3 regions of the Cupriavidus sp. LA-1 genome follow, and region 3 is predicted to be linked to each of the others. Evidence: predicted binding sites of a transcription regulator. Region 3 holds the regulator's gene; each other region holds the start of a gene.
What was found. Region 3 encodes sigma-54, which starts transcription at its own class of promoters, with help from an activator protein. Its sites were predicted from a motif close to TGGCANGNAANCTGCTTT; they were not measured.

Region 1: a site for sigma-54 is predicted at 2,426-2,443, ahead of ACZ5MJ_RS19355 (ammonium transporter). Genes of this name have one in related genera too.
Region 2: a site for sigma-54 is predicted at 2,267-2,284, ahead of prpB (methylisocitrate lyase). Genes of this name have one in related genera too.

What each region holds. Positions count from the first base shown of each region.
Region 1 is NZ_AP031388.1:51,057-55,166, forward strand. It holds gene ACZ5MJ_RS19335 (acid phosphatase) at 1-506, shown strand, start outside; gene ACZ5MJ_RS19340 (CreA family protein) at 536-1,018, opposite strand; gene ACZ5MJ_RS19345 (acyl-CoA thioesterase) at 1,043-1,528, opposite strand; gene ACZ5MJ_RS19350 (HU family DNA-binding protein) at 1,698-1,979, opposite strand; gene ACZ5MJ_RS19355 (ammonium transporter) at 2,475-3,677, shown strand; gene ACZ5MJ_RS19360 (mechanosensitive ion channel family protein) at 3,893-4,110, shown strand, end outside.
Region 2 is NZ_AP031387.1:1,753,065-1,757,174, forward strand. It holds gene prpC (bifunctional 2-methylcitrate synthase/citrate synthase) at 69-1,226, opposite strand; gene prpB (methylisocitrate lyase) at 1,325-2,233, opposite strand; gene prpR (propionate catabolism operon regulatory protein PrpR) at 2,515-4,110, shown strand, end outside.
Region 3 is NZ_AP031387.1:3,448,512-3,452,621, reverse strand. It holds gene hprK (HPr(Ser) kinase/phosphatase) at 1-235, opposite strand, end outside; gene ACZ5MJ_RS16115 (PTS sugar transporter subunit IIA) at 316-771, opposite strand; gene hpf (ribosome hibernation-promoting factor, HPF/YfiA family) at 1,226-1,576, opposite strand; gene ACZ5MJ_RS16105 (RNA polymerase factor sigma-54) at 1,625-3,106, opposite strand; gene lptB (LPS export ABC transporter ATP-binding protein) at 3,243-4,043, opposite strand; gene lptA (lipopolysaccharide transport periplasmic protein LptA) at 4,101-4,110, opposite strand, start outside.

The DNA of each region.
Region 1 (4,110 bases), on a different replicon from region 3:
CATGCGCGCTGGGCGTGCCGGTCAGCGAGAAGGAGACGCCATACCTGAACATCCTGCTGCGCCGCAGCCTGGTCGATGCCGGCCTGTCCACGTACAAGGCCAAGGACCACTACCAGCGCACCCGCCCCTTCGTGGCCAACAAGACCCAGATGTGCACGCCGGCCGAGGCCGCCAAGCTGGAAAAGGATGGCTCCTACCCGTCCGGCCACAGCGCCATTGGCTGGGCCTGGGCACTGATCCTGACGGAAGTCGAGCCGGCACGCGCCAATGAGATCCTGGCGCGCGGGCGTGCCTTTGGCCAGAGCCGCGTCGTGTGCAACGTGCACTGGCAGAGCGATGTCAACGAGGGCCGCATGATGGCCGCGGCCACCGTGGCGCGGCTGAATGCCGATCCCACCTTCCGCGCCGACCTGGAACAGGCCCGCCGTGAAGTGGCGGCGGCACGCGCCAGCGGCGCGCGGCCGTCGCGCGACTGCCAGGCGGAAAGCGCGGCGCTGGCGCCCTGATACGCTCGTATCCGCCCATAACCGAAGGGCTATTTCACGGGGATCACCGTGCCGGCCGGCACCGGCACGGCGGTCACGCTGTTCTGCGGGCTGCCGGTGACGATGCGATCGGAATACGTCAGGTACACCAGCGTATTGCGCTTGCGGTCGACGGCGCGCACCACGTGCAGCGCCTTGAACAGGATCGACATGCGCTCGGAGAAGACGTTGTCCTGCTGCCTGATCGGCCCCTTGAAGCTGATGGTGCCGACCTGCCGGCAGGCGATCGAGGCCTCCGGCGGGTCTTCCGCCATCCCCAGCTGGCCCTTGATCCCGCCAGTACGGGCACGCGACACGTAGCAGGTAATGCCGTCCACCTGCGGGTCGTCATAGGCCTCGATCACGACCTTGTCGGATCCCGTCACGCGGAAATTAGTGCTGACGCTGCCGATTTCCTCGGCATTGGCGCCCGTGGCCGCGGCCACGCAGGCAGCGGCCAGGATGGCACGGATGTGGTTGCGATGGCGCTTCATGGCTCGATCGGGATTCATCGATACTCAGTTCACCGACGCCTTGATATCGTCGTGGCGCTTTTCCATTTCCTGGCGCAGCGCGCGGCGCTGCTGCGCGGCGGCAAAGCGCTGGCGCTCCGCCTCGTCGCGCGGCTCCAGCGGCGGCACCTCGGCCGGGGTGCCGTTGTCGTCCACGGCCACCATGGTGAAGTAGCAGCTGTTGGTATGGCGCACCAGCTTGCTGCGGATGTTCTCGGTCACCACCTTGATGCCGATTTCCATCGAGCTGCGGCCGGTGTAGTTGACCGAGGCCAGGAAGGTCACCAGCTCGCCCACGTGGATGGGCTGGCGGAACACCACTTGGTCAACCGACAGCGTAACCACGTAGCGGCCGGCGTAGCGGCTGGCACAGGCGTAGGCCACCATGTCCAGGTACTTGAGGATGGTGCCGCCGTGGACGTTGCCGGAGAAATTGGCCATGTCCGGCGTCATCAGCACGGTCATGGAAAGCTGGTGGGACAGGTCGTTCATGATGCGGGATACAAAGATTGCGGGGGCGGAATTGCCGGCATGGGGGCGCCGGCAGTTTAACCCGGATCTCCGCCATTGTTGCCGGCGGCAACGCCGTCCGGCAAACCATGCCGCCAACAAAAAAAAGCGGCCTGCCAGGCCGCTTCTTTCACTTTGGACGCAAAACTGCTTACTTCTTCTTGTTCACCGCGTCCTTGAAACCCTGGCCGGCCGAGAACTTGACCGTCTTGGCGGCCGGAATCTTGATGGTTTCGCCGGTACGCGGATTGCGGCCGGTACGGGCAGCGCGCTTGCCGGCGCTGAAGCTGCCAAAGCCCACCAGCGTCACCGAATCACCCTTTGCCACTGCCTTCTTGATACTGTCCAGCGCTGCGTTGAGCGCACGCTCGGCGGCGGCATTGCTCAGTTCTGCTTCCGCGGCGATGGCCGATACCAGTTCACCTTTATTCATGGCTGATTTCCCTTGTTGGTCGTCGTCACCGATGTGCGCGCCTCGCAGCAAGCCATCGATCGGCGCAGTCTAATCTGCCCGTTGCGCGTTGAGCAATCCCCAGTGGCACCAATGCGACAAAAAAACCCGCAAATCCTTGCTTGAGGCCGGTTAGCGGGCATTTTCCCACGCTGTTTCCGCTTGCCAGATGTCAGCTTTGCCGTGGCCGGGCCGTACCCGCCCGGGCAGCGGCCACAATCGCCAAGCATAGGACAAATGCCCACAAATGGGGCAACGCACCACAATGGGTCGGTGCTGCCGGGTCGGGAGGCTCCATTCTGGCGCATCCGGACTCCGGCAAATGCCTGGCCCCCCATGGGCTCCGCCCCGGGGAGCAGCCTGAGTGCGGCATTCCGGTGCGGTTTTTACCCAGCACGGTGCAATCGGCACCACGATGCAGCTCTCTCTGGAACGCTTTTTGCATACCCATGCGCCCATTTTGAGCATGAGGTCACTATGGACAACTGGAAGACCGGCACCGACGCCTTGTTTATCCTTCTTGGCGCCATCATGGTGCTGGCCATGCACGCCGGCTTTGCATTCCTGGAGCTCGGGACGGTGCGCAAGAAGAACCAGGTCAACGCGCTGGTAAAGATCCTGGTGGATTTTGCGGTTTCCACCATCGCCTACTTCTTTATCGGCTACACCATTGCGTACGGGGTGCAGTTCTTTTCCGGCGCGGAAACACTGGTCCAGAAGAACGGCTACGAACTGGTCAAGTTCTTTTTCCTGGCGACATTTGCCGCGGCCATTCCGGCGATTATCTCGGGCGGTATTGCCGAGCGTTCGCGCTTCAATCCGCAACTGGTCGCCACGTTCGTATTGGTGGGCTTTGTCTACCCGTTCTTCGAAGGCATTGCCTGGAACCAGCGCTACGGCGTGCAGGACTGGATCGCGCACGTGGCCGGCGCGCCCTTCCACGACTTTGCCGGCTCGGTGGTGGTCCACGCGCTGGGCGGCTGGATCGCGCTGCCCGCGGTGCTGCTGCTGGGTGCGCGGCGCGGGCGCTACCAGAAGGATGGCCGCATCAGCGCCCATCCGCCGTCGAACATTCCCTTCCTGGCGCTGGGTGCCTGGGTGCTGGCCGTGGGCTGGTTCGGCTTCAACGTGATGAGCGCGCAGACGGTCGACAAGATCAGCGGCCTGGTGGCGATCAACTCACTGATGGCCATGGTCGGCGGCACGCTGGCGGCCTGGGCGGCCGGGCGCAATGACCCGGGCTTTTCCTACAACGGCCCCCTGGCCGGGCTGGTGGCGGTCTGCGCGGGTTCGGACCTGATGCACCCGCTCGGCGCGCTGGTCACCGGTGCGGTGGCGGGCGCCCTCTTCGTCTATATGTTCACGCTGGCGCAGAACAAATGGCATATCGATGACGTGCTCGGGGTCTGGCCGCTGCACGGGCTCTGCGGTGCCTGGGGCGGCATTGCCGCGGGTATTTTCGGCGCCAAGGCGCTGGGCGGACTGGGCGGCGTGTCGCTGGGCGCGCAGGCGCTCGGTACCGTGCTCGGCATCGTGGTGGCGCTGGTCGGCGGCACGCTGGTATACGGCACCCTGAAAAAGCTGGTTGGCATCCGGCTCGATGCCGAGGGCGAATTCAACGGTGCCGACCTGACGCTGCACCGGATCTCAGCAACCCCCGAGCGGGAAACCAACTGGTAATGCCCGTCAGCGCTATCTGATATCAACAGACAAGCTGCGCAACGCAGCTTGTCTTAACAATTATTTGCTTGCACTTCCCGGCACGGCGTCTCAATAATTGCCGTGCCACGTATTGCGCCGCAACAGCGCGCAGGGCTCTCACGCAGCAGCCGGCTGGTTTGAGGGAGGTTGGGTCGGCGGCTGGCCGGTTACACCAACACGAAAGGAATACGCCGATGGATGCCTCTACCTTTGACAACCTCAAGACCCTGGTTGTCAGCTACGCGACAGAATTCGGAGTAAAGATCCTGGCGGCCCTTGCCTTCTGGGTCGTCGGCCGCTGGCTGATCCACTTTGTCGTGCGCATGGTGCAGAACGCGCTCGGCAAGCAGAAGGTCGATCCCACGCTGCTGCGCTATGTCGGCTCGATCGTCACCGTGACGCTGAACGTGGT
Region 2 (4,110 bases), 1.7 Mb from region 3:
ACCAACTACCCCCTTGCCCGCAGGCCCGGATCAATGCAACCCGACGCGGAGCAAACCGGCAGCCGGTATTACTTGCGATCCTTCAGCGGCACGAACTTCAGGTTCTCCGGACCGGTGTAGTTGGCGCTCGGGCGGATGATCTTGTTGTCGATGCGCTGCTCGATGATGTGCGCGGCCCAGCCCGAGGTGCGCGAGATCACGAACAGCGGCGTGAACATCGCCGTCGGCACGCCCATCATGTGGTAGCTCACCGCGCTGAACCAGTCCAGGTTCGGGAACATCTTCTTGATGTCCCACATCACCGTTTCCAGGCGCTCGGCGATGTCGAACATCTTCATCGAGCCGGCGTCCTTCGACAGCTTCTTCGCCACTTCCTTGATCACCTGGTTGCGCGGGTCGCTGATGGTGTACACCGGGTGGCCGAAGCCGATCACGACTTCCTTGTTCTCGACGCGGCGGGTGATGTCGGCCTGCGCTTCATCCGGGTTGTCGTAGCGCTTCTGGATCTCGAACGCGACCTCATTGGCGCCGCCGTGCTTGGGGCCGCGCAGCGCGCCAATGGCGCCAGCGATCGACGAGTACATGTCCGAGCCCGTGCCGGCGATCACGCGGGCGGCGAAGGTCGAGGCGTTGAATTCGTGCTCGGCGTACAGGTTGAGCGACGTGTTCATGGCGCGCTCCCACAGTGCCGACGGCTTCTCGCCGTGCAGCAGGTGCAGGAAGTGGCCGCCGATGGAGTCATCGTCGGTTTCCACCTCGATGCGGCGGCCGTTGTGGCTGTAGTGGTACCAGTACAGCAGCATCGAGCCGAGGCTGGCCATCAGGCGGTCGGCGATATCGCGCGCGCCCGGGGTGTTGTGGTCTTCCTTCTCCGGCAGCACGGTGCCCAGCACCGACACGCCGGTGCGCATCACGTCCATCGGGTGGGCGCTGGCGGGCACCCATTCCAGTGCGGCCTTGACGTTGGCGGGCAGGCCGCGCAGCGACTTGAGCTTGGCCTTGTAGGCGGTCAGTTCGGATTTGGTCGGCAGCTTGCCGTGCACCAGCAGGTGGGCGATTTCCTCGAACTCGCAGGTCTCGGCGATGTCGAGGATGTCGTAGCCGCGGTAGTGCAGGTCGTTGCCGGTGCGGCCGACGGTGCACAGCGCGGTATTGCCGGCGGTCACGCCCGACAGGGCGACGGATTTCTTGGGCTTGGGCGTGACGAGCGGTTGCGCTTCGGACATCTGGGTCTCCTTGATGTGATGCCTGGTATTGCCTGTCTATTGTTGGTCTCTTGTCGACCAAACGGCCGGGACATAGCCCGGCCGCGCGTGAGTCTTGCTTACTTGCCCTTGCCTTGTGCGAAGAGCGCGTCAAGCTTCTGCTCGAAGTCATAGTAGCCGATGCTCTCGTAGAGCTCGACGCGGGTCTGCATGGTATCGACCACGTTCTTTTGCGTGCCGTCGCGGCGGATGGCCGCGTAGACATTTTCCGCCGCCTTGTTCATGGCGCGGAAGGCCGACAGCGGGTACAGCACCATCGACACGCCGGCGCCGCCGAGTTCCTCGGTGGTGAACAGCGGGGTAGCGCCGAATTCGGTAATGTTGGCCAGCACCGGCACCTTCACCGCGTCCACGAACTTGCGGTACATGGCCAGGTCGGTCATGGCTTCCGGGAAGATGGCGTCGGCGCCGGCTTCCACGCACGCCACGGCGCGCTCGATGGCCTGGTCCAGGCCTTCGACGGCAAGCGCGTCGGTGCGGGCCATGATGACGAAGTTCTCGTCCGTACGGGCGTCGACGGCGGCCTTGATGCGGTCGACCATTTCACCCTGGGAGACGATTTCCTTGTTGGGACGGTGGCCGCAGCGCTTGGCGCCGACCTGGTCCTCGATATGCATGGCCGCCGCGCCGAACTTGATCAGCGACTTGGTGGTGCGGGCCACGTTGAAGGCCGAGGCGCCGAAGCCGGTGTCGACGTCCACCAGCAGCGGCGTGTCGCACACGTCGGTGATGCGGCGGATATCGGTCAGCACGTCGTCCAGGTTCGAGATGCCCAGGTCCGGCAGGCCCAGCGAGCCGGCCGCAACGCCGCCGCCCGACAGGTAGATGGCCCGGTAGCCGGCGCGCTTGGCCAGCAGGGCATGGTTGGCGTTGATGGTGCCGACCACCTGCAGCGGATGCTCGTCGGCAAGCGCCTGGCGGAAACGGGCGCCAGCGGAGCGCGCGAGGTCGGAAGCGGAGTAGGTCATGGCGTATGCGTTGGTGAACAGGACGGGACTAATACTGCAAGGGGTGTGCCAAGCTCCCGGGCGGGTGCCCGGCAAACCCGCCAACCCTTGTCAGCAAAGGGTTGGCGGGTAGGGTGGCTGGCCTCGCTACCCATTTCATGTACTGCTTTCAGCACAATTGAATTTCAAAATCACAAATTTGGATTTCAAAGTTGAAATCCGGCGCTGCGTGGCGGACAATGTGCCAGCACTGTACGCCTGTTCGTCCCGGGTTTCACCACGCTTTCTTCCTGCATTGCACCATGGCTCCTCCCGTCACCACGCAAGGCCGCCCGCGCATCTGGGCCATCGGCATCAGCCGCCTGGCGCGCGCCTTTGCCGACCTGATCCCGGCCTATGCCGACCGGGCTGAATTCCGCATTGTCGGCAAGGGTTTCGAGGCCGCCGCCAGCGCTGTGTCGCGCGAGGCGCGTGAGGGCCGGCTCGACGTGGTGGTGGCGGGCGGCTCCAATGGTGCCTACCTGCGCCAGCACGTTGACGTGCCGGTGGTGCTGGTCAAGGTCACCGGCTTCGACGTGATGGGTGCGCTGGCCACCGCGCGGCGCATCTCGCCGCGGGTGGCGCTGGTCACGCACGCGTCGACCTATGCAGAGGTGGATGAATTCGTGCGCGCGTTTTCGCTGTCGGTCCCGGCCTATACCTACCTGACCGAGGACGATGCCGTCGCGCGCGTGAAGGCGCTCAAGCAGGAGGGCATCCAGGTCGTGGTCGGCCCCGGCCTGGTGACCGACCTGGCCGACCGCTATGGCCTGACCGGCGTGTTCCTGTACTCCGGCAACTCGGTGCGCATGGCGCTGGAAGACGCGATCGAGGCCGCGCGCCTGCGCCGCATCGAAGCCACCCGGCGCGACTACGTCAATACCATCCTGGCGCACCTGAACGAAGGCGTCGCGGCGGTGGACGCGGAAGGGCGCATCCAGTCGTTCAACCCGGCGATGGAGCGCTTCCTTGGCACCTCGGCCACCGCCGCGGTCGGGCGCAAGCTGCAGACGCTGGCCCCCAACCTGGCGCTCGAAGGCGTGATGCAGAGCGGCGACAAGGAACTGGAAGCCATCCACAAGCTCGGCGACAAGATGGTGGTGGTCAACCGCATCCCCATCATCGGCGAGGCCGGCACCGCCGGCGCGGTGCTGACCATCCAGGACGCCAGCGCAATCCAGCGCGTGGACCGCAACCTGCGCTCGCGTGCCCGCACACGGCCGGCGGGCGTGCGCTACAGCCTGGACGACCTGGCCGGCACCTCCGCGGCCATGACCGAGCTGCGCGAACTGGCGCGGCGCTACGCGGTGGTCGACTCCACCGTGCTGATCGGGGGCGAGAGCGGTACCGGCAAGGAGGTGCTGGCGCAGGGCATGCACGACGCCAGCCCGCGCCGCGCCTTCCCGTTCGTGGCGGTCAATTGCGCGGCGTTTCCCGAGGCATTGCTGGAAAGCGAGCTGTTCGGCTATGAAGAGGGCGCCTTTACCGGTGCGCGCCGTGGCGGCAAGGCCGGCCTGTTCGAGTCGGCCCACAACGGCACGCTGTTTCTCGATGAAGTGGGCGACATGCCGCCCGCGCTGCAGACGCGCCTGCTGCGCGTGCTGCAGGAAAAGCAGGTGCTGCCGATCGGCGGGCTCGATGCCGTGCCGGTCAACGTGCGCGTGATCGCCGCCACCCATCGCGACCTGACGGCAATGGTGCGCGACGGCACGTTCCGGCAGGACCTGTACTACCGCCTCAACATCCTGCGCATCGAGATGCCGCCGTTGCGCGAGCGTGCCGAAGACCTGCCGGAGCTGGCCGAGCTGCTGTACCGGCGCGCGCAGGAGCGCCTAGGCCTGGAGCGCCCGCAGCGCCTG
Region 3 (4,110 bases):
GGGTCTCGTCGTCCAGGCGCTGGTAGTAGGTGATCTCGGGTTTGCCGAGCACCTGGATGCGGTTCGGGTGGATCAGGTTCAGGTGGCCCACCAGGTCGGCGGCGGAGGTGGCTTCGCGGGCGAACTCCACGTCAAAGGCGCGGTCCGCGCCCTCCAGGCCGGCCACCCACGAGAGTTTGATGTCGGCTGCGTTGTCGTCGAAGATGGACTGGGAGGTGACGCCGGTGAGTTCCATGCGGTATGACTGGTAGGGCGGTGTGCGAAGCGCGTGGCGCCTGCCCGGTCTGTGCCGGCCCGCTTTGGGGGATCAGGGGATCAGGGGTGCCATGCGATCAGCAACTCGTGCACCGCATCGGGCGTGGGCAGTGTCGCCAGCCCTTCGCGCATGTCGCGGTCCGAAAGCAGTTGCGCGATCTCGGACAGGATTTCCAGATGCTGCTGCGTGGCCTGTTCGGGCACCAGCAGGAAGATCAGCAGCGATACCGGCTTGCCGTCGGGCGATTCGAACGGAATCGGCTCGGCCAGGCGCATGAAGGCGGCCAGGGGATGCTTCAGTCCCTTGATGCGGCCGTGCGGGATCGCCACGCCGGCGCCCAGGCCGGTAGAGCCCAGCGACTCGCGTGCGAACAGGTTGTCGGTCACGATGGCGCGCGCGACGCCATGGTTGTTCTCGAAGAGGAGCCCGGCCTGCTCAAACACACGCTTCTTGCTGGTGACGCTGACGTCGAGATTGATGTTGCCGGGTGGCAGCAATTTGGCCAAACGATTCATGGGCGATGCGCAGGATTTCAGTTAGCGGGCGGATCGTTCCGCCGGGCAGGGGGCCGGCTCCGGGCTGCCCCTGGCCTGGCCGGAGGCGTCCGGCCCATTATAGAGCAGCGGCCACCCTCGGATTGTGCGGTGCAGCGGAGCAAGCTGGTGCAGAACGATACATGGCGATGCAATCGTGCCTCCGGGCCAAGAGCCGTCGCACCGATGCAGGGCGCGGCCAGGATTCCCCTCTCTTTGTATGGCGCAGCATACACCTTGCCGCCGCGCTTGCGAACACTCTTGCTCATTCGGGTGAAAAGCGTTTGCTCCGATGCCACAGCACGCCGCGGCGCCAGTCCAGGCCCGGCCTGGCTCTGGCCGGCGCAACGCGAGGGCGCAAAAAAGCCGCGCTTCGTGGCGCGGCTTGCCTGTTCAATCCTGAGTCAGCAGCCCTCTGCGGGGCTGCCGGGCACGGTCATTGCTGCATTTGCGCTGCGGCCATCTGGTACTTGACCGCTTCGCGGTCGTGGCCTTGCACGCGATCCTTGTAGCGGATCACCTGACGGTCCAGCTTGTCGACGAGTGCGTCGATCGCCGCATATAGGTCTTCGTGATGCGCCTCGACAAAGATGTCCTTGCCCTTGAGATGTAGATTGATTTCTGCGTACTGACGCCGGTCCTTTTCCTTGTGATTGTCGACAGAGAGCAGCACGCTAACGCCAATGACCTGATCGAAATGCCTGACGATTCGCTCCAGCTTCGTTTCCACGTACTCACGCAGAGGGGGCGTGATGTCCAGGTGGTGTCCACTGATCTTGAAGTTCATAGCGCTTCTCCTTCTGAAAGAGCCTCACCAGGCAGGCGGTGGGCTCGGCTACAAAGACTTGCGGAGATTGACTGCGGGGATCTTCAGGGCCTCGCGATACTTGGCAACGGTGCGTCGTGCGACAACGAAGCCTTGCTCACCCAGCAGTTCGGCGATGCGACTGTCGGAAAGGGGATTCCTCGGGTCTTCGGCTCCTATCAGTTGCTTGATCAAGGCGCGGATGGCCGTTGATGAAGCCGCGCCACCGGTTTCGGTGGACACGTGGCTGCCGAAGAAGTACTTCAGTTCGAAAGTACCCATCGGCGTTGCCATGTATTTATTGGTCGTCACCCGGGAGATGGTTGACTCGTGTAATCCCAGTGTATCGGCAATCTCCCGCAAAACCAAGGGGCGCATGGCGATTTCACCGTGGGTGAAAAAGTTCTTTTGACGCTCGACAATGGCTTGCGAGACACGCAGGATCGTATCGAACCTTTGCTGGATGTTCTTGATCAGCCAGCGTGCCTCCTGCAGTTTCTGCTGCAGCCCCGCGGTGCCGGTTTCCCCTTTTGCGCCACGCAGGATTTGTGCATACATATCGTTGATGCGCAGCCTTGGCATCACATCCGGGTTGAGCTGCGCGATCCAGCCGCCGCCGCTCTTGCGCACGAACACATCCGGCACCACGAAATCGGCTTCCGGTCGGCTGTAGGCATGGCCCGGGTAGGGCGCCAGCGAGCGGATCAGGTCGTGGGCTGCCTTCAGCGCCGCTTCATCGACCTGCAGCGCCTTCTTCAGCCGCGTGTAGTCGCGTACCGCCAGCAACTCCAGGTGATTGGTGACGATGTTCAGCGCCAGGTCGCGCTGCGGGTGGGTCAGGCGGCGCAGCTGCAGCGCCAGGCATTCGGCGGCATTGCGCGCGCCCACGCCCGGCGGGTCGAAGCTCTGCAGCAGTGTCAGGATCGCGTGGACTTCGTCGAGCTCGAATTCGAGTTCTTCGGGCAACTCCATGCAGATCTCTTCAAGCGATGCGCTCAGGTAGCCATCGTCGTCGAGCGACTCGATCAGGAAGATGGCCAGGCCCTTGTCGCGCGCCGAGATCTTCAGCGGCGTCAGCTGCTCCATCAGGTATTCGCGCAGCGTGGGCTCGGCTTCGCGCAGCTGCATCGGCGTCTTTTCGTCCTCGTCGCCTTGCGGACGGCGGGCAAAGTCGTCCAGGCTCCAGTCGCTGCTGCCGTAGTCGTCGCCGCTGCTGTTGTCGCCAAAGCTGTCGTCGTCACCCGCGCCGTCGGCACGGGCGTCGCCATTGCCCTGGGGTTCGGCGGGGGCGGGCGCGGGTGCGCTCTGGACATTGACCGAGCCATCCGCGGCCACGCGCAGCGGGCTCTCGATCCAGTCGTTCTCACGCTCGAGCAGCGGGTTTTCCGTCAGGGCCTGTTCGACTTCCTGCTGCAGTTCCAGCGTGGAAAGCTGCAGCAGCCGGATCGACTGCTGCAACTGCGGGGTCAGTGCCAGATGCTGGGAGAGGCGGAGCTGTAGCGACGGTTTCATGCGACCTATTTTATGCGCATCTTTCCGATGTTGGAACGGAAATTGCTATCGCTGATGGACTCCGATCGACGCTGGCTGTGGGGCGGCTGCGCGCGCCCCGCCGGAATGCCTGCCGCGCAAGGGGCAGGCCGTCATGTCACATGCGGAAGTTCTCGCCCAGGTAGACGCGCCGCACGGCGTCATTGGCGATGATTTCCTCGGGCTGGCCCTCGGCCAGCACCGCGCCTTCGCTGATGATGTAGGCGTGATCGCAGATGCCGAGCGTCTCGCGCACATTGTGGTCGGTGATCAGCACGCCGATATTGCGCGCCTTGAGGAAGCTGACGATGCGCTGGATCTCGCCCACGGCGATCGGGTCCACGCCGGCGAAGGGCTCGTCCAGCAGGATAAAGCGCGGCGACGACGCCAGCGCGCGTGCAATTTCCACGCGGCGGCGCTCGCCGCCCGACAGCGACAGCGCGGGGTTGTTGCGCAGGTGCGCGATCTGCAGGTCGTCGAGCAGCGAATCCAGGCGGCGCTCGATCTCGGCCTTGGCCAGCGGCTTGCCCTTGTCCAGCTGCAGTTCCAGCACCGCGCGGATGTTCTCCTCGACGTTGAGCTTGCGGAACACCGAGGCTTCCTGCGGCAGGTACGACAGCCCCATGCGCGCGCGCTCGTGGATCGGCAGGCCGCTGATATGGTCGCCGTCGAGCACGATATCGCCCTCGTCCAGCGCCACCAGGCCCACGATCATGTAGAACGACGTGGTCTTGCCCGCGCCGTTGGGGCCGAGCAGCCCGACCACCTCGCCGCTCTTCACGTCGAGCGAGACGTCCTTGACCACCGTGCGCGAGCCATAGCGCTTCTTCAGGTGGCGCACGACCAGCGTGCTGCCGCCGGGAAGGACGGTGGAGGCTTCGACGGAAGGCTTGTCGGCGATGGTTGCGGTATCGGTCATAGGCACAGTCAGGCGTTCGGGCGTTTCAGGCGCGGGCGGGCAGGTCCGCGCCCGGCGTCATGGTTTG